One region of the Massilia sp. UYP32 genome, then DNA from elsewhere that is predicted to be linked to it. Evidence: predicted binding sites of a transcription regulator. Region 1 holds the regulator's gene; the other holds the start of a gene.
What was found. The regulator sigma-54, encoded in region 1, starts transcription at its own class of promoters, with help from an activator protein. The targets are predictions, from matches to a motif close to TGGCANGNAANCTGCTTT.
Positions count from the first base shown of each region.

Region 1 (7,652 bases):
CATCGGTGATAAGAATCTGACAGTAGCACAAGGAGATAGCGCGCAAGCTCACGCATTCTCACCGCGGCTTGCAGGGACGCCCGACTCACGCAGGATGACCTTATCTTTCATGTGCAGCATTTACCGCAGCAACGCCGCTGTATCGACGACCCGCACGTCGTGCATCTGGTGCAGGTAGGCTTCCAGGTAACCCTTGTGCGAAGCACCGACGATGACCAGCAGCCGCGTGCCCGGCATGACGCCCACCACGTCGCGGATGTTCGCCGCCATGCGCAGGTTGCGCGTTTCCCAGTAGCCGACGTAGGCGCGGCCGAAGCGCTGCGGTGACGGCTCGTTCAGCGCCGCGCCGAAATCGATCTCGAAGCTCGCCGCGACGTGGGCCGGCGAATTGTAGGCGCGAACCATCGCCAGCAGGCCTTCCGGAGTATCCACGCCCCGGTCGAGGATCTCGTCCTCCTTCTTGCGCTTGGCATTGGCCGGATTGTCCCAGGCCTTCATGATCGCCTCGCCGGCCGCCTTGCGATCGGCGTAGGGGCGGCCTGCCGTCTGGTCGTCCATCGCATATACGCGCTCATGCCCCAGCCGGGCCGCCAGCTGCGCCGCGATCGCCACGCTTTCGTTGGGATGAACCGCGAGCTTTTGCAGCCGTGCGACCAGGACCTCATCCAGGCCGTCGCCGGCGCGGCGCTCGGCGTTCGGCAGGCGGAGCCACTGGACCACGGCCGACGCCTCCTCGCCGCCGGCCAGGAACACGGCCGCCAGGCGCCGTCGCTGGGCCGCCGACGGCGCCGCGGGCCAGGCGGCCAGCAGCCGTTCGGCCTCGGCGGTGGCCTGCGGCACGTCGAGCCCGGTCGCCGCCCTGGCCGGCGCGGTATCCCAGCAATAGCCGTCGACCGCCTCCTGGTAGCGCGCCGCATAGCGGCGCATGAAATCGCACTGCGGCCCGGAGCGGTCCTCGACCGCGATCGCCTGCGGCTTCCAGGCGGCGAGCCGGTCGTTCAGCGGGGCCAGGCTCGACGTCTGGAAGGTCTTGGGCAGGTGCGCCAGGTGGGGCGAGCCGAGCACCATGATCTCGTTGACCGGCCCCGTCGCGGGGCCCTTGAGCCGGCTCGGATCGAAGGCCGGCTGGTAATCCTGCGCGGCGGCGGCGCAGGACAAGGTCATCGAGATCAGCAAGGCAGGCAGGCGCATCGGGTTTCCTTTCAGGTCATGAAGACCCGATGTTCACACCTCACCGATATGGTGTCACGCAAAAATGGATATGCACGCAGCGGATTATGCGAGATGCCTGAGCGGATGCGCATGCTCCGGCCACACCGGGTCGAAGAAGCGCGCCACCATGTCGGGCGTCACCTGATCGAGCGAAGGCGGATTCCAGCGCGGCGCATTGTCCTTGTCGATGACGAGCGCGCGCACGCCTTCCAGCACTTCGCCATGCGCGAAGTTGTGACGCACCAGCGAACGTTCCATGCGCAGGCAGTCGGCCACGGACAGCTGCGCGCCGCGCGCCAGCAGTTCGTGGGTCACGCACATCAATAGGGGCGAGCGCTGGCGCATCGCCGCCAGGGCGCGCTGCGCGAACGGCGTCTCGTCGCCTTCGAGCGAAGCCATGATCGCGGCGACCGACGCGGCGCCGAAATGCGCATCGATCAGCTGGCGCTGGGCCTGCAGTTCGCCATTGCCCGCCTTCTGCGCGAACGGCGCCGCGAAAGCGCGGATCGCCGCCGGCAGGTCGGCGCCGGGTGTGGACGCGATCAGGGCATGCAGGGCCCGCAGTTCGGCGCCCGGCACGAAGACATCGGCCAGACCGATATGGAGCGCGTCGGCGGCGCCGATCGTCAGCCCGGTCAGGCCCAGGTAGTTGCCCAGCTGTCCGGGCGCATGCGACAGGAAGTGGCTGCCGCCGACGTCCGGGAACAGGCCGATGTTCACCTCGGGCATGGCCATCTTCGTGCGCTCGGTCACGATGCGCAGGCCGCAGTCCGGGCCGCCCTGGGCGATGCCCATGCCGCCGCCCATCACGACGCCATCCATGATGGCGATGTAGGGCTTCGGGTAGAAATGGATCAGGTGGTTCAGCGCGTATTCTTCGGTGAAGAAATCCTCGAGCAGCGCGCTGCCGCCCATCGGCGTCGCATGGCCGACCTCATGGAAGAAGCGGATGTCGCCGCCCGCGCACAAGGCCTTCTCGCTGCTGCTGGTCAGTACGACCGCGTCGACCTGCCCGTCATGCCGCCAGGCGCGCAGCACAGTGGTGAGCGCGCGCACCATCTCGAGCGACAGCGAATTGAGCGCCTTCGGGCGGTCCAGGGTGATGATGCCGGTGCGGTTGGCGACGCGGGTCAGGACGTGGTCGGTCATGGCGTAATCCGTAATGGAGAGACATGCATTTTACCGAACACACGAAACGCGTCATATCGGGGAGCTGGATGCAAAAAGGGCGTCCCCTCAGACGCCCTTAGCTAGTGTGAGCCCTGCGCCTGATCAGGCGACAGCAGCGTCTTCGCCGCCGTTTTCCGGCAGGCGTTTGATCGAGGTACGGCTATGGTCCTTCAGCATTTGCTTGTGTTTCAGAATCTGTCTGTCCAGCTTATCCATCAGCGTATCGATCGCGGCGTACAGGTCTTGCGCGACACTTGCCACGTGCAGGGTCTTGCCCGACACCTGGACGTTGATCTCTGCTTTCTGCCTTTTTTCTTTTTCAGTGAGGTTGTCGACGGCCAGGAAGACGTGGGTGTCGATCACCTGGTCGAAATGGCGAATGATGCGCTCGAGCTTATTCTGAACGTATTCACGGATGGCGGGGGTTACTTCGAGATGATGGCCACTGATTGTGAGGTTCATACACACTCCTTTGAAAAGGTTGCACCGTGTGGACCACACCAACGCGACAAGGCACGACGGGTGTGGACGGCGCAGTTACAAGGACTTGCGGAGGCTTACAGGGGGTATCTTGAGGGCTTCACGGTATTTTGCAACCGTCCGGCGCGCGATGACCATGCCTTGTTCCCCGAGCATCTCCGCGATCTTGCTGTCGGACAATGGGTTCCTAGGGTCTTCTGCTCCTGTCAATTGTGCGATGAGCGCACGGATTGCCGTCGAGGATGCTTCGCCTCCCGCCTCGGTGGCAACGTGGCTGCCGAAGAAATACTTCAACTCAAACATGCCGTGCGGGGTCAGCATGTATTTCTGCGTTGTGACACGAGAAATTGTGCTCTCGTGTAGGCCTAGTGTATCAGCTATCTCACGTAAAACAAGGGGCCGCATGGCAACCGCGCCATGGGAGAAAAAGTTGCGCTGGCGCTCGACGATCGCCTCCGCCACGCGCAGGATGGTGTCGAATCGCTGGCGCATATTCTTGATGAGCCACTTCGCTTCCTGCAGCTGCGCGCCCATCTGCGCTTCGCTCTTGCCCTGCTTGAGCAGGCTGGCGTACAGGCTGTTCACGCGCAGGCGCGGCATCACGTCCGGGTTCAGGGTGACCGCCCAGCCGCTCTTGGAACGGCGCACGATCACGTCCGGCACCACGTAGTCCGACACGTTCGAGGCGAACGCCGCGCCCGGATGCGGATTGCATTGGCGCACCACGGCCTGCACCTCGCGCAAGTCTTCGTCGTCGCAGTCGAGCGCTTTTTTCAGCTTGCTGTATTCGCGCTGGGCGAACCAGCTCAGGTAACCCTCGACGATGGTCAGCGCCATGCGCCGCGTCACCAGCGGCACGCCCGGCATGCGCCGGATCTGCAGCGCCAGGCACTCGGCCGCGCTGCGCGCGCCGACGCCCACCGGGTCCATGCTCTGCACCAGCGCCAGCGCACACCGTAATTCGTCGATCTCGATCTCGAGTTCTTCGGGCAGCCTGGCGTGGATCTCGTCGAGCGGCTCTTCCAGGTAGCCGTTGTCGTCCAGCGCATCGATCACCAGCTCGGCCAGCGCACGGTCGCGCGCCGACAGGATGGCTTCGCGCACCTGTTCCATCAGGTGTTCGCGCAGCGTGATGGCGCAGGCCTCCAGTTGCGGGCGGCCGTCCTCGTCCTCGCCGCCGCCGGACGATGGCGCGCCGCCGTCGCTCCAGTCGGCATCGACGCGTTCGTTGTCGGCGCCGCCCTCGAAACCCTCGCCCTCCTGCGCCGGCGCACCCTCGCCCTCGGCCTGCTGGCCGGGCGCCGGCGGCGCTTCGCCATTGGCGGGCGCATTGTTGATGGCGCCATCGGCCAGCAGGCGCACCGATCGGTCGAGCGGATCGTCGAGCCGCTCGAGCAAGGGGTTATCGCCCAGTATCTGCTCGATCTCCTGGTGCAGCTCGAGCGTCGACAGTTGCAGCAACCGGATCGACTGCTGCAGTTGCGGCGTAAGCGCGAGGTGCTGCGAAGTGCGAAGTTGCAGGGACTGTTTCATCTAGGCGTCGCTCACATGCGGAAGTGTTCACCCAGGTACACGCGGCGCACCGACTCGTCGGCGATGATGTCGTCAGGACGGCCGGAGGCAAGCACCGCGCCCTGGTTGATGATGTAGGCGCGGTCGCAGATGCCGAGCGTCTCGCGCACGTTGTGGTCGGTGATCAAAACACCGATCCGGCGCTCCTTCAGGAAGCGCACGATGCGCTGGATCTCGATCACGGCGATCGGGTCGACGCCGGCGAACGGTTCGTCGAGCAGCACGAAGCGCGGATTGGTCGCCAGCGCGCGCGCGATTTCCACGCGGCGGCGCTCGCCGCCCGACAGCGACAGCGCCGGATTCTCGCGCAGCTTCTCGATCTGCAGGTCGGCCAGCAGGGTGTCGAGGCGCTCGTTGATCTGGTCTTTCGACAGCGGCTTGCCGTTGTCTTTCTGCAGCTCGAGCACGGCGCGGATGTTCTCTTCCACCGTCAGCTTGCGGAACACCGAAGCCTCTTGCGGCAGGTAAGACAGGCCCAGTACGGCGCGGCGGTGGATCGGCAGGCTGGTGATGTCGGTGCCGTTGATGTCGATCGAGCCGGCGTCCGACGGCACCAGGCCGACGATCATGTAGAACGACGTCGTCTTGCCGGCGCCGTTCGGGCCCAGCAAGCCGACCACTTCGCCGCATTCGACCTGCAGCGACACGTCGCGCACCACCAGGCGCTTGCCATAGCTCTTCTGCAGGCCCTTGACGACCAGTGTGCTGCGATCGCCCAGCTCCATCGGAATCGCCGTCATTGGGCGCCTCCGGCGGGTGCGCGCTTGGGCGCCAGGATCAGGGTGCCGCGGCCGCCGCCGGCGACGCTCTTGCCGCTTTCGTCGTTGCGCACCGTGGCCACTTCCTTGCGGTTGTCGTAGGAAATGAAGGGGCCGGTGATCTGGTTGGTCATGCGCGCGCCTTCGAGTTCGCGCACGACGGCGTTGGAATACAGGCGCACCAGTTCCGACCGCTCGTCGTACTCGATGCGCTCGGCCTGGCCGTCGACCCACAGGTCGGGACCGCCGTCACGCTTCTGGCGGAAAGTGGCGACCTTGCCGCCGGCAGCGGTGAGGGTCACGCTCATATAGCCTTCCGGGCTTTCCTTGACCAGGGCGCGGTCGGACTTGAGCACCAGGGTGCCGCGGGTCAGCACCACGTTGCCGGTCAGGATGCGGGTGCCGGTCACCTCGTCGATGTCGAGCGAATCGAAGTTGATGACCGCTTCCTTGAGCGAATCGGCGCGTTCGGCGGCCGCGGTCAGCGACAGCAGGGAAAGGAAGGCGGCGACAAGTAGTTTTTTCATGGTTGGTGGATACGGGTCTCTGGTTGGCACGCGGCGTTTCTGGAGGATCAGCGCTGGCGTGGCGGATAGACGATCTGGCCGCGGCTGGACAGGTGCAGCTGCATGGTCGCATTGTTGGCGACCATGCCGGTGCCCTTGACGCTGGACGCGCCGAGCTGCATGTCGATCGGCAGATCGGTCTTCAGTATTTCTTCGTCCGGCAGCACGGTGAGCGCCTGGGTGCGCACGTGCAGCGATTCACTCTGCGCGGTCTTGGGGCGCTGCAGGTCGACGTCGCCGATCAGCTCGACCCGGTGCTCCTGGTGATGGATCTGCGCGTTCTTCGCGACCACCGTCATCGGCGGGCGGCCCGGCTCGACGCCGCGCAGCACCGGCGCCTCGACGTGCGACACGTCGCCGCGCGGAATATGCTCCAGGCGCTTGCCCGACACCAGGTAGCTCGGCTGGCCGTTCTCGGTCATGCGCACGAAGGAGAAGTTCTCGACGATGTAGTCCGGTTCGTCCGGCGGTCCGCCCAGCTGGGCGTCGATGTCGGACCCCTGCATCAGTTGCAGCAGCCAGAAGCTGCCGAAGGCGAAGAAGGTGCCGATGACGATCATCGCCAGGAGATTCCAGCGGTGGGCGGTGCGCTTGTTGACGACGACGGTAGCCATTTTTAAAGCCTCAGGCGAAGTACGGCGCGAGCGCCTGGTCGTAGGTGCCCTGGGCGCGCATCACGAGGTCGCACACCTCGCGCACCGCGCCGCGCCCGCCGGCGTTTTTCGTTACGTAGTGCGCGCGGTGCTGCACCTCCGGGTGGCCGGACGGCACCGCGACGGCGAAGCCGACGCGCGCGAACAGCGGCAAGTCGATCACGTCGTCGCCGATGTAGCCGCACTGCTCCGCCGTGAAGCCGGTGGCTTCCAACAGCTTGGCGAAGCCGATACGCTTGTCGTGGATGCCCTGGTGGACGTGCGAGATGCCGAGATCGGCCGCGCGCTTGACGACGATCGGCGACAGGCGCGCGCTGATGATCGCGGTCTGGACGCCGGTCTTGTTCAGCAGCTGGATGCCCAGGCCGTCGAGCACATTGAAGGTCTTGGTGACTTCGCCTTCCGGGCCGTAGGTCAGGCTGCCGTCGGTCAGCACGCCGTCGACGTCGAAGATCATGACCTTGACGCGCGCCGCGCGCTCCATATGGGCCAATGGGGTAATGGCCGGGATAAATGTGTCGCTCATCAGATCACCTTGGCGCGGGTCAGGTCGTGGATGTGCAGCGCGCCGACCAGGCGGTCGTCCTCGTCGACCACCAGCATCTGGTTGATGCGGAATTCTTCCATCACGGCGACGGCGTCGACCGCCAGTTGCTCGGGCCGCACGCGGCGCGGGTTGGCGTGCATCACGTCGCGGATCTGGACGTTCGAGAAGTCGTGCATGCGTTCGATCACGCGGCGCAAGTCGCCGTCGGTGAACACGCCGACCGGACGGCCTTCGGCGTCGACGATGGCGGTCATGCCGAGGCCCTTGCGGGTCACTTCGAGCAGCGCTTCGACCAGCGAGGTTTCGGGGCCCACGCTCGGCACCGCGTCGCCGCTGCGCATCACGTCGCGCACATGGGTCAGCAGGCGGCGGCCCAGCGCGCCGCCCGGATGCGACAGCGCGAAGTCTTGTTCACGAAAACCCCGCGCATCCAGCAGCGCCACGGCCAGCGCATCGCCCATGGCGAGGGTGACGGTGGTGCTGGTGGTCGGCGCCAGGTTGAGCGGGCAGGCTTCCTTGTCCACCGCGATGTTCAGGTGCACGTCGGCCAGCTTGGCCAGGCGCGAGGCTGGTTTACCGGTCATGGCGATCACGCGCGCGCCCAGGCGCTTCACGGCCGGCAGGATGTCGAGGATCTCGGACGATTCGCCCGAGTTGGAAATCGCGATCACCACGTCGTTCCTGGTGACCATGC
Region 1 is NZ_JBNDIK010000026.1:87,566-95,217, reverse strand. Features, by position in the region: gene ABIB42_RS20200 (DUF5694 domain-containing protein) at 121-1,191, opposite strand; gene ABIB42_RS20195 (enoyl-CoA hydratase/isomerase family protein) at 1,276-2,361, opposite strand; gene hpf (ribosome hibernation-promoting factor, HPF/YfiA family) at 2,485-2,844, opposite strand; gene ABIB42_RS20185 (RNA polymerase factor sigma-54) at 2,920-4,395, opposite strand; gene lptB (LPS export ABC transporter ATP-binding protein) at 4,407-5,159, opposite strand; gene lptA (lipopolysaccharide transport periplasmic protein LptA) at 5,171-5,719, opposite strand; gene lptC (LPS export ABC transporter periplasmic protein LptC) at 5,767-6,372, opposite strand; gene ABIB42_RS20165 (KdsC family phosphatase) at 6,383-6,937, opposite strand; gene ABIB42_RS20160 (KpsF/GutQ family sugar-phosphate isomerase) at 6,937-7,652, opposite strand, start outside.

Region 2 (7,652 bases), on a different contig from region 1:
GCGCACGCTCGGCGGACGCACCGGCGTCTACGCCGAGCCGCAACGCATCAAGGCCGCCGAGTACGAGCTGGCCGACACCGAGAAGATGGTGGAAGCGGCCGAGAAGCTGTACGGCCCGTATCGCTGGGGACGCTACGACATGCTGGTCCTGCCGCCGTCGTTCCCGATCGGCGGCATGGAAAACCCGCGCCTTACTTTTCTTACCCCGACCATGATCGCGGGCGACCGCAGCCTGGTCGACCTGATCGCCCACGAACTGGCGCACAGCTGGTCGGGCAACCTGGTGACCAACGCCTCATGGAAGCACTGGTGGCTCAACGAAGGCTTCACCACCTACGTCACCACCCGCATCCTGGAAGAGATCTACGGCAAGGAAGTCGCCCTCATGAACCTGCAGCTGGAGCAGGAAGAGGCGCTGGAGATGCTGAAGGACCTGCCGCCGGCGAAGCAGGCGCTGGTCTCGCGCCAGCCGGACACGTCGGCCGAATACTATCCGGACACCTCGCTGGCCTATCCGAAGGGCGCCTGGTTCCTGCACACGCTCGAGCAGCGCGCCGGCCGCGCCGCCTTCGACACCTTCCTGCGCGGCTGGTTCGACGGCCACGCCTTCCAGAGCGTAACCAACGACCAGTTCCTGGACTACCTGCGCAAGAACCTGCTGGCGAAGAATCCGAAGATCATGAGCGAGGCCGAGCTGGACGAGTGGATCTACGGTCCCGGCATCCCGCAAAGCGGCCAACGCGCCGTCTCGCAGCGCCTGGCGCAGCTGAATGCCTCGATCGACGGCTGGATCAAGGGCACGGTCTCGACCGATCAACTGAAGGCCAGGGACTGGAACGCCGCCGAGTGGATGAAGTTCCTGAACGACATCGACAACAAAGCCGATGCGAAAAAGCTGGAAGAACTCGACCGCGCCTACGGCCTGGCCAACACGAAGAACAACGAAGTCGCGTTCCGCTTCTATCGCGCCTCGGTGCACGCCGGCTACCGCGCCGTGCGTCCGCAGCTCGAAGCCTTCCTGATGAGCGTCGGCCGCCAGAAGTTCGTGGTGCCGCTGTACGCCGCGCTGCGCGAGAAACCGGACGACCGCGCCTGGGCCGAAGGCATCTACAAGAAGGCGCGCGAGCGTTACCACCCCGAGACGCAATCGAGCGTCGACAAGGCGATGGGCAAGCAATGATGACCATGAACCGACTCGCCGGCGCGCTGCTGCTCGCGGTGTGCGCGACCGCCGCTGTTGCACAGACCGCCGCCGCGCCAGCCGCCACCGCGGCGGCGCCCGCCTACGACCTGGAAGCCGACGTCAACCGCGTCCTGAAGACCTTCGACGTCCCCGGCATCGCCATCGCGGTGGTCAAGGACGGCAAGGTCGTCGTCACCCAGGGCTTCGGCGTGCGCAAGCTGGGCGACCCGACGCCGGTCGACGGCAAGACCATCTTCGAGATCGCGTCCAACTCCAAGGCCTTCACGGCGGCGGGGCTGGCGATGCTGGTCGACCAGGGCAAGCTGGAATGGGACGACCCGGTCATCAAGCACCTGCCGGACTTTCGCATGTACGATGCATATGTGACGGCCGAGATGACGGTGCGCGACCTGCTCACGCACCGCAGCGGCCTGGGACTCGGCGCCGGTGACCTGATGTGGTGGCCCACCACCACCTTCAGCACCGACGAGATCATCCACAACCTCCGCTACATCAAGCCGGCGACGAGCTTCCGCAACAGCTACGCCTACGACAACCTGCTGTACATCGTGGCCGGCAAGATCATCGCCCGGAAATCCGGCAAGGACTGGGGCGCGACCATGCGCGAGTGGATCCTCGATCCGGTCGGCATGGAGGCCACCACCACCAGCCTGGACCAGCACAAGCCGGGCATGAACGTGTCGGCGCCGCACAGCAAGATCGATGGCAAGGCGGCGGTGGTGAAGCCGATGCCGGTGGCGAACGCGATCGGCGCGGTGGGCATCAACACCAATGCCGAGGACATCGCGCGCTGGATGAACGTGCTGCTCGACCACGGGCGCGTGAAAACGGACGCCGGCGGCAAGGAAGTGCGGCTGTGGTCCGAGAAACAGGCGCGCGAGATGTGGACCGCGCAGACGCCGATGAAGATCAACCAGCCGCGCCCACCGCTGGCGGCGACCAAGCCGAACTTCTTCGCCTATGGCCTGGGCTTCCAGCTGCGCGACTACCAGGGCAAGCTGGTGGCGATGCATGGCGGCGCGCTGCAGGGCTTCTATTCGCGCGTCATGCTGGTGCCGGAAGCGAAGCTGGGCATCGCGATCTTCACCAATGCCGAAAGCGGTCCGTCGCTCAATGCGCTGCAATACCGCCTGCTGGACCAGTACCTGGGCGTGGCGCCGACCGACTGGATCGGCCGCATCGCCGAGGTCGACCGCGAAGCGCGCGAAAAGGAAGCAGCGCGCGTAAAGGGTGAAAGCGCCAGCCGCGCCAAGGCCTCGAAGCCGTCGCTGCCGCTGTGGGACTACGAAGGCGAGTACGAGGACGCCTGGTATGGCAAGGCGACCGTCAAGCGCCAGGGCAGCAAGCTGGTGATGTCGTTCTCGCGCACCCCCGACCTGACCGGCGAGATGGAGCACTTCCAGCACGACACCTTCATCGTGCGCTGGAAGGAACGCAACTTCAATGCCGACGCCTATGCGACCTTCTCGCTGGACCACGACGGCTCGATCGAGCGGATGCGCATGAAGCCGGTATCGACCGAGACCGACTTCAGCTACGACTTCCAGGACCTGCTGTTCACGCCGGTGAAAAAGGCGAAGTAAGAAAAAAAAACGCCCGCATGTTCGCGGGCGTTTTTCGTGGTGGGGAGCTTATTTGCGCTCCCACACCTTCATCATGTCTTCCGACCCCTGCGTCCTGATCCCGTTGTCCGACAGGATGGACTCGGTCGCCGCCAGCGTCGCCTGGCGCGGCAGGATCATGGTTTCGCCGTAGCGCTGGTCGAAGCGCAGCACCACCTGCTCGTCCTTCAGGTCGCGCAGCAGTTCCACCAGGTGGCGCAGGCTGCGCACCTTCTCGCCGTTCACCGACTCGACCACCGAGCCGAAGCGGTTGTTGTAGCCGCTCACCAGCTTGTGCGGGAAGAACGGCGCGCTGATCACCACCAGCTCTTCGCGCTCCGGCGTCGGCGAGTCGCCACGCTGAGTGACCAGCGGGCTGGCGTTGAAGGCGTAGGCGTTCATCCCCGGCGCGCTGCCGGCGACAAAGCTCATGAATTCGCTGGTGGCGCGCGAGAAGGCGATCGGGCCATAGATGAAGTAGGACGGATAGCCGCCGTCCAGGTCCGAGATCAGGAGCGGACGCGGGCCGGTGGCCGGCACCTCGACCTTCATCTGCTTGCCGCCGCGGATGATGGTCATCAAGACCTTGCCGTTCTTCGCCACCTGCTGGATGCGGTACTGGAAGCGCACGCGCAGGTTCGAGTCCAGCTTGACCATGCCCTGGTTGTCGACCGCGTGCTCGCCGATATGGGTGATTACGTCCCACTCCTTCAGCGGCCAGCTGGCGTCGACCCGGTAGGGGCGGTGCACCACCGCGCCTTCGACCGATTTATCCAGCTTGAGGAACTGGCGCAGCGCCGGATTCTCCAGCGTCTGCACGCTGTCGTGCAGCAGCGGCTTGCCGTCGTAGCGGCCGTCGGCGACGTCGCGCAGGAACAGTTCGATTTCCTCGTTGGGGATCACGTAGCCGATATTCTGCGCATTGGCCGCGCCGGCGAAGGCCAGGCCGACCATGCGCTCGCCCGACACCACCGGGCCGCCGCTGTTGCCGGGATTGATCGGGGCGTCGATCTGGATCCGCAGGCCCGAGCTGAAGGCGCCGTAGTTGACGAACTCCACGCGCGAGACGATGCCGGTGGTGGTCGACAGCGAATTGCCGCCGACCGGATAGCCGTAGGCGAACACCTGCTGGCGCACGTCGGGCAGCACGGGCGCCCTCGGCACCGGCGGACGCCTGTCGAAGAAGGACGGGTCTTCCAGTTCCAGCACGGCCAGGTCGATGCCGCGCGCCAGCGCGATCACCCTGGCCGCCACCTTGTCGCCGGACTGGCTGGCCTGCACCTCGACCTGGCTCGCATAGCCGACCACGTGGGCATTGGTCAGGATGCGCTTGCCCTCGATGATGACGCCGGAACCGGTGACCGAGCTTGGGGCCGCCTTGGTCCAGGGTTTATAGGGTTCGGGGCGGCGGATCGTGGCGAAGATCTTCACGACCGAGTTCTCGACCGCGGGCAGGACCGGCGCCGGCACGGCGCTCTTGGCGGCAGGGGGAGCAACTGCGGGAGCGACGGCGGGCGCGACGGCGGGCGCCGTGGCAGGAGCGGGAGCGGGAGCAGGAGCAGGAGCAGGCATGGCCTGGGCCTCGGGCGGCACGGTGTCCTGGGCGTGCGCGGCGCCGCAGGCGCCAAGGAGGAGGGCGGCCAGGCGCAATGTCGGCAGAGTCTTCATGGTTTCCTTCGAATGGACGGTTCAGGATGCATCCAGAAGAATAACCACAGGCGGCGCAAAAGGAAATACGGGAATCGTCGCGAAGGAATACCGGCCCTCCTTCGCGACGTGGCGCTTATGCCTACTGCTTGACGAACTTGAGCGTCATGCGGTCGCTCTCGCCGATGGCGAGGTACTTCTCGCGGTCCTTGTCCTTGTTGGCCAGCACCGGCGGCAGGGTCCACACGCCTTTTTCATGGTCGGCGGTGTCCTTCGGATTGGCGTTCACCTCCGACTTGGCGGCCAGCTTGAAGCCGGCGCGTTCGGCCATGCGGATCACGTATGCCTCGTGCATATAGCCGCTCGAGGCCTTGGCGTCCTGCTCCATCTTCGCCGGCAGGCGGTGCTCGACCACGCCCAGCACGCCGCCCGGCTTCAAGACCTTGTGCGCTTCCTTCAGCACGGTGAGCACGGCGTCGTCGCCATTGCCCAGCCAGTTGTGCAGGTTGCGGAAGGTGACCACCATGTCGACGCTGTTCGGCGCGCCCAGCGCGATGCTGCCCGGTGGCGCGAACTGGACCGGGCTCACCTTGCCGTACACGGCGCCATTGGCCGCCAGCCTGTCGCGGAAGGCCTTGCCGCCGCGGCTCTCGGCGTCCGGCACGGCGCCATACAGCTTGCCCTGGTCGCGCAGGTAGGGCGCCAGGATCTCGGTGTACCAGCCGCCGCCCGGCGACAGCTCGATCACCGTCATGTTCGGCTTGATGCCGAAGAAGGTCAGGGTTTCGTAAGGGTGGCGGTAGGTGTCGCGGGCCTTGCTGGCGGCGGCGCGGTGTTCGCCGGCGATGGCGGATTTCAGGGCGTCGTCCGCGTGCGCGGCGCCGGCAAGGCCGGTTGCCAGCATCGCGGCCAGGATCAGTCGTTTCATCGTGCGAGGTCTCCTTGGTGGGTGGGACGGCAGGCGGTTCGCCGCCGTCAGCCCGAGGATGATCGAACAGGCAACCTCCATAGTCAAGCGTTCGCCGTATATGCATATGCGTGGAATATTCATTGTACTGACAGTGCCTTGCACAGGCAGAGAACATTGCATTGAGGTGGCACAAAGATTGCCTATTCAAAACGTTAAGTCGATGCTATCGTTGAGAGGTTTGCCGCGTGGCACACAGGCAAATCCAAAACAATAGCGATGTACATACAAGAGCGGCGCCGAGCTGTTTGCGGAACCGCTGCCCGGAAGTAGGTCATTCAGGAGAACACATGGAACGCCGTACCTTTCTCAATCTCAGCAGCCTGGCCGCCGCCTCGATGCTGTTGCCATTCGGTCGCGCGATCGCTGCCGAGGAACTGGTCAGCACGATGCCCGTCGCCGCCAAGAAGGCCCTGGCCGACGTCGCGCTGAACGCCGCCACCAAGGCCGGCGCCAGCTACGCCGACGTGCGCATCGGACGCTATCTCAACCAGTTCATCACCACGCGCGACCTGAACGTCGAGAACGTGGCCAATACCGAATCGGCCGGCGTCGGCGTGCGCGTCATCGTGAACGGCGCCTACGGCTTCGCCGCGACCTCGGACATGTCGAACGACGGCATCGCCAACGCGGCGCGCCAGGCGGTGGCGATCGCCAAAGCGAACGCCAGGCTGCAGACCGAACCGGTGCAGCTTGCACCAGTCAAGGGCGTCGGTGAGGTTTCGTGGAGCACGCCGTACACCAAGGACTGGCGCACGGTGCCGATCGCCGAGAAGACCGACATGCTGATCGCCGCCAACAAGGCAGGCATGGAAGGCGGCGCCAACTTCATGCGCACGATGCTGTTCCAGGTGAACCAGCAGAAGTACTTCGCGTCGACCGACGGCTCGTATATCGACCAGGACGTGCATCGCCTGTGGGCGCCGCTGTCGGCCACGGCGGTCGACAAGGCCACCGGCAAGTTCCGCTCGCGCGACGGCCTGAGCTCCCCGGTGGGCAAGGGCTATGAATACTTCGACGCCCGCCCCGAGCACAAGATCAAGGCCGCCGGCGGCGTCGCCACGCTGTACACCGAGACCTACGACATCGTCGAGGACGCGCGCGCCGCGGGCCGCGACGCCAAGCGCAAGCTGACCGCCAAGTCGGTCCAGCCGGGCAAGTACGACCTGATGCTGTCGCCGGAACACCTGTGGCTGACCATCCACGAAAACGTCGGCCACCCGACCGAGCTCGATCGCGTGCTGGGCTACGAGGCCAACTACGCCGGCACCAGCTTCGCCACGGTCGACAAGCTGAAGTCGAAGAGCTTCAAGTACGGCGCCCCGATCGTCAACATCTTCGCCGACAAGACCACCCCGGGTTCGCTGGGCGCGATCGGCTACGACGACGAAGGCGTCAAGACCAAGCGCTGGGACATCATCAAGGACGGCATCCTGGTCAACTTCCAGGCCACGCGCGACCAGGCCCACATCATCGGCGAGAAGGAATCGCACGGCTGCTCGTACGCGGACGGCTGGAACACGGTGCAATTCCAGCGCATGCCGAACGTGTCGCTGGCGCCGGGCAAGGCCAGGCTGACCCCGGACGAGATGGTCAAGGGCATCAAGAAGGGCATCTACATCATCGGCGACGGCTCGTTCTCGATCGACCAGCAGCGCTACAACTCGCAGTTTGGCGGCCAGCTGTTCTTCGAGATCAAGGACGGCAAGATCGGCCAGATGCTGGAAGACGTGGCCTATCAGTCGAACACCCAGGAATTCTGGGGCGGCTGCAGCGCGATCTGCGACGAGCGCGACTGGCGCATGGGCGGCTCCTTCTTCGACGGCAAGGGACAGCCGCCGCAGATCAGCATCGTCTCGCACGGTTCGTCGACCGCGCGCTTCAACGGCATCAACGTGATCAACACCGCTCGCAAGATCGGCTAAGGCAGGGACGCACATGAGCATCTTGACCCAGGAACAAACCAGGAAGATCAGCGATCGCGTGATGTCGCTGACCAAGGCCGACGAGTGCATCGTCAACATCGAAGGCAGCACCATCGGCAACATCCGCTTCGCCCGCAACGCCGTCTCGACCGCCGGCCTGGCCGACGACACCCGCGTGCAGGTGCAGGTCGCATTCGGCAAGAAGCAGGGCACGGCCACCATCAACGAGTTCGACGACAAGTCGATCGAGCGCGCCGTGCGCCGCGCCGAAGACCTGGCGAAGCTGGCGCCGGACAATCCGGAATTCA
Region 2 is NZ_JBNDIK010000027.1:57,644-65,295, forward strand. Features, by position in the region: gene ABIB42_RS20480 (M1 family metallopeptidase) at 1-1,180, shown strand, start outside; gene ABIB42_RS20485 (serine hydrolase) at 1,177-2,787, shown strand; gene ABIB42_RS20490 (trypsin-like peptidase domain-containing protein) at 2,836-4,473, opposite strand; gene ABIB42_RS20495 (class I SAM-dependent methyltransferase) at 4,595-5,380, opposite strand; gene ABIB42_RS20500 (TldD/PmbA family protein) at 5,710-7,344, shown strand; gene ABIB42_RS20505 (TldD/PmbA family protein) at 7,358-7,652, shown strand, end outside.
Region 2: ABIB42_RS20500 (TldD/PmbA family protein) is a predicted target of sigma-54. The motif match lies at 5,548-5,565, and genes of this name have one in related genera.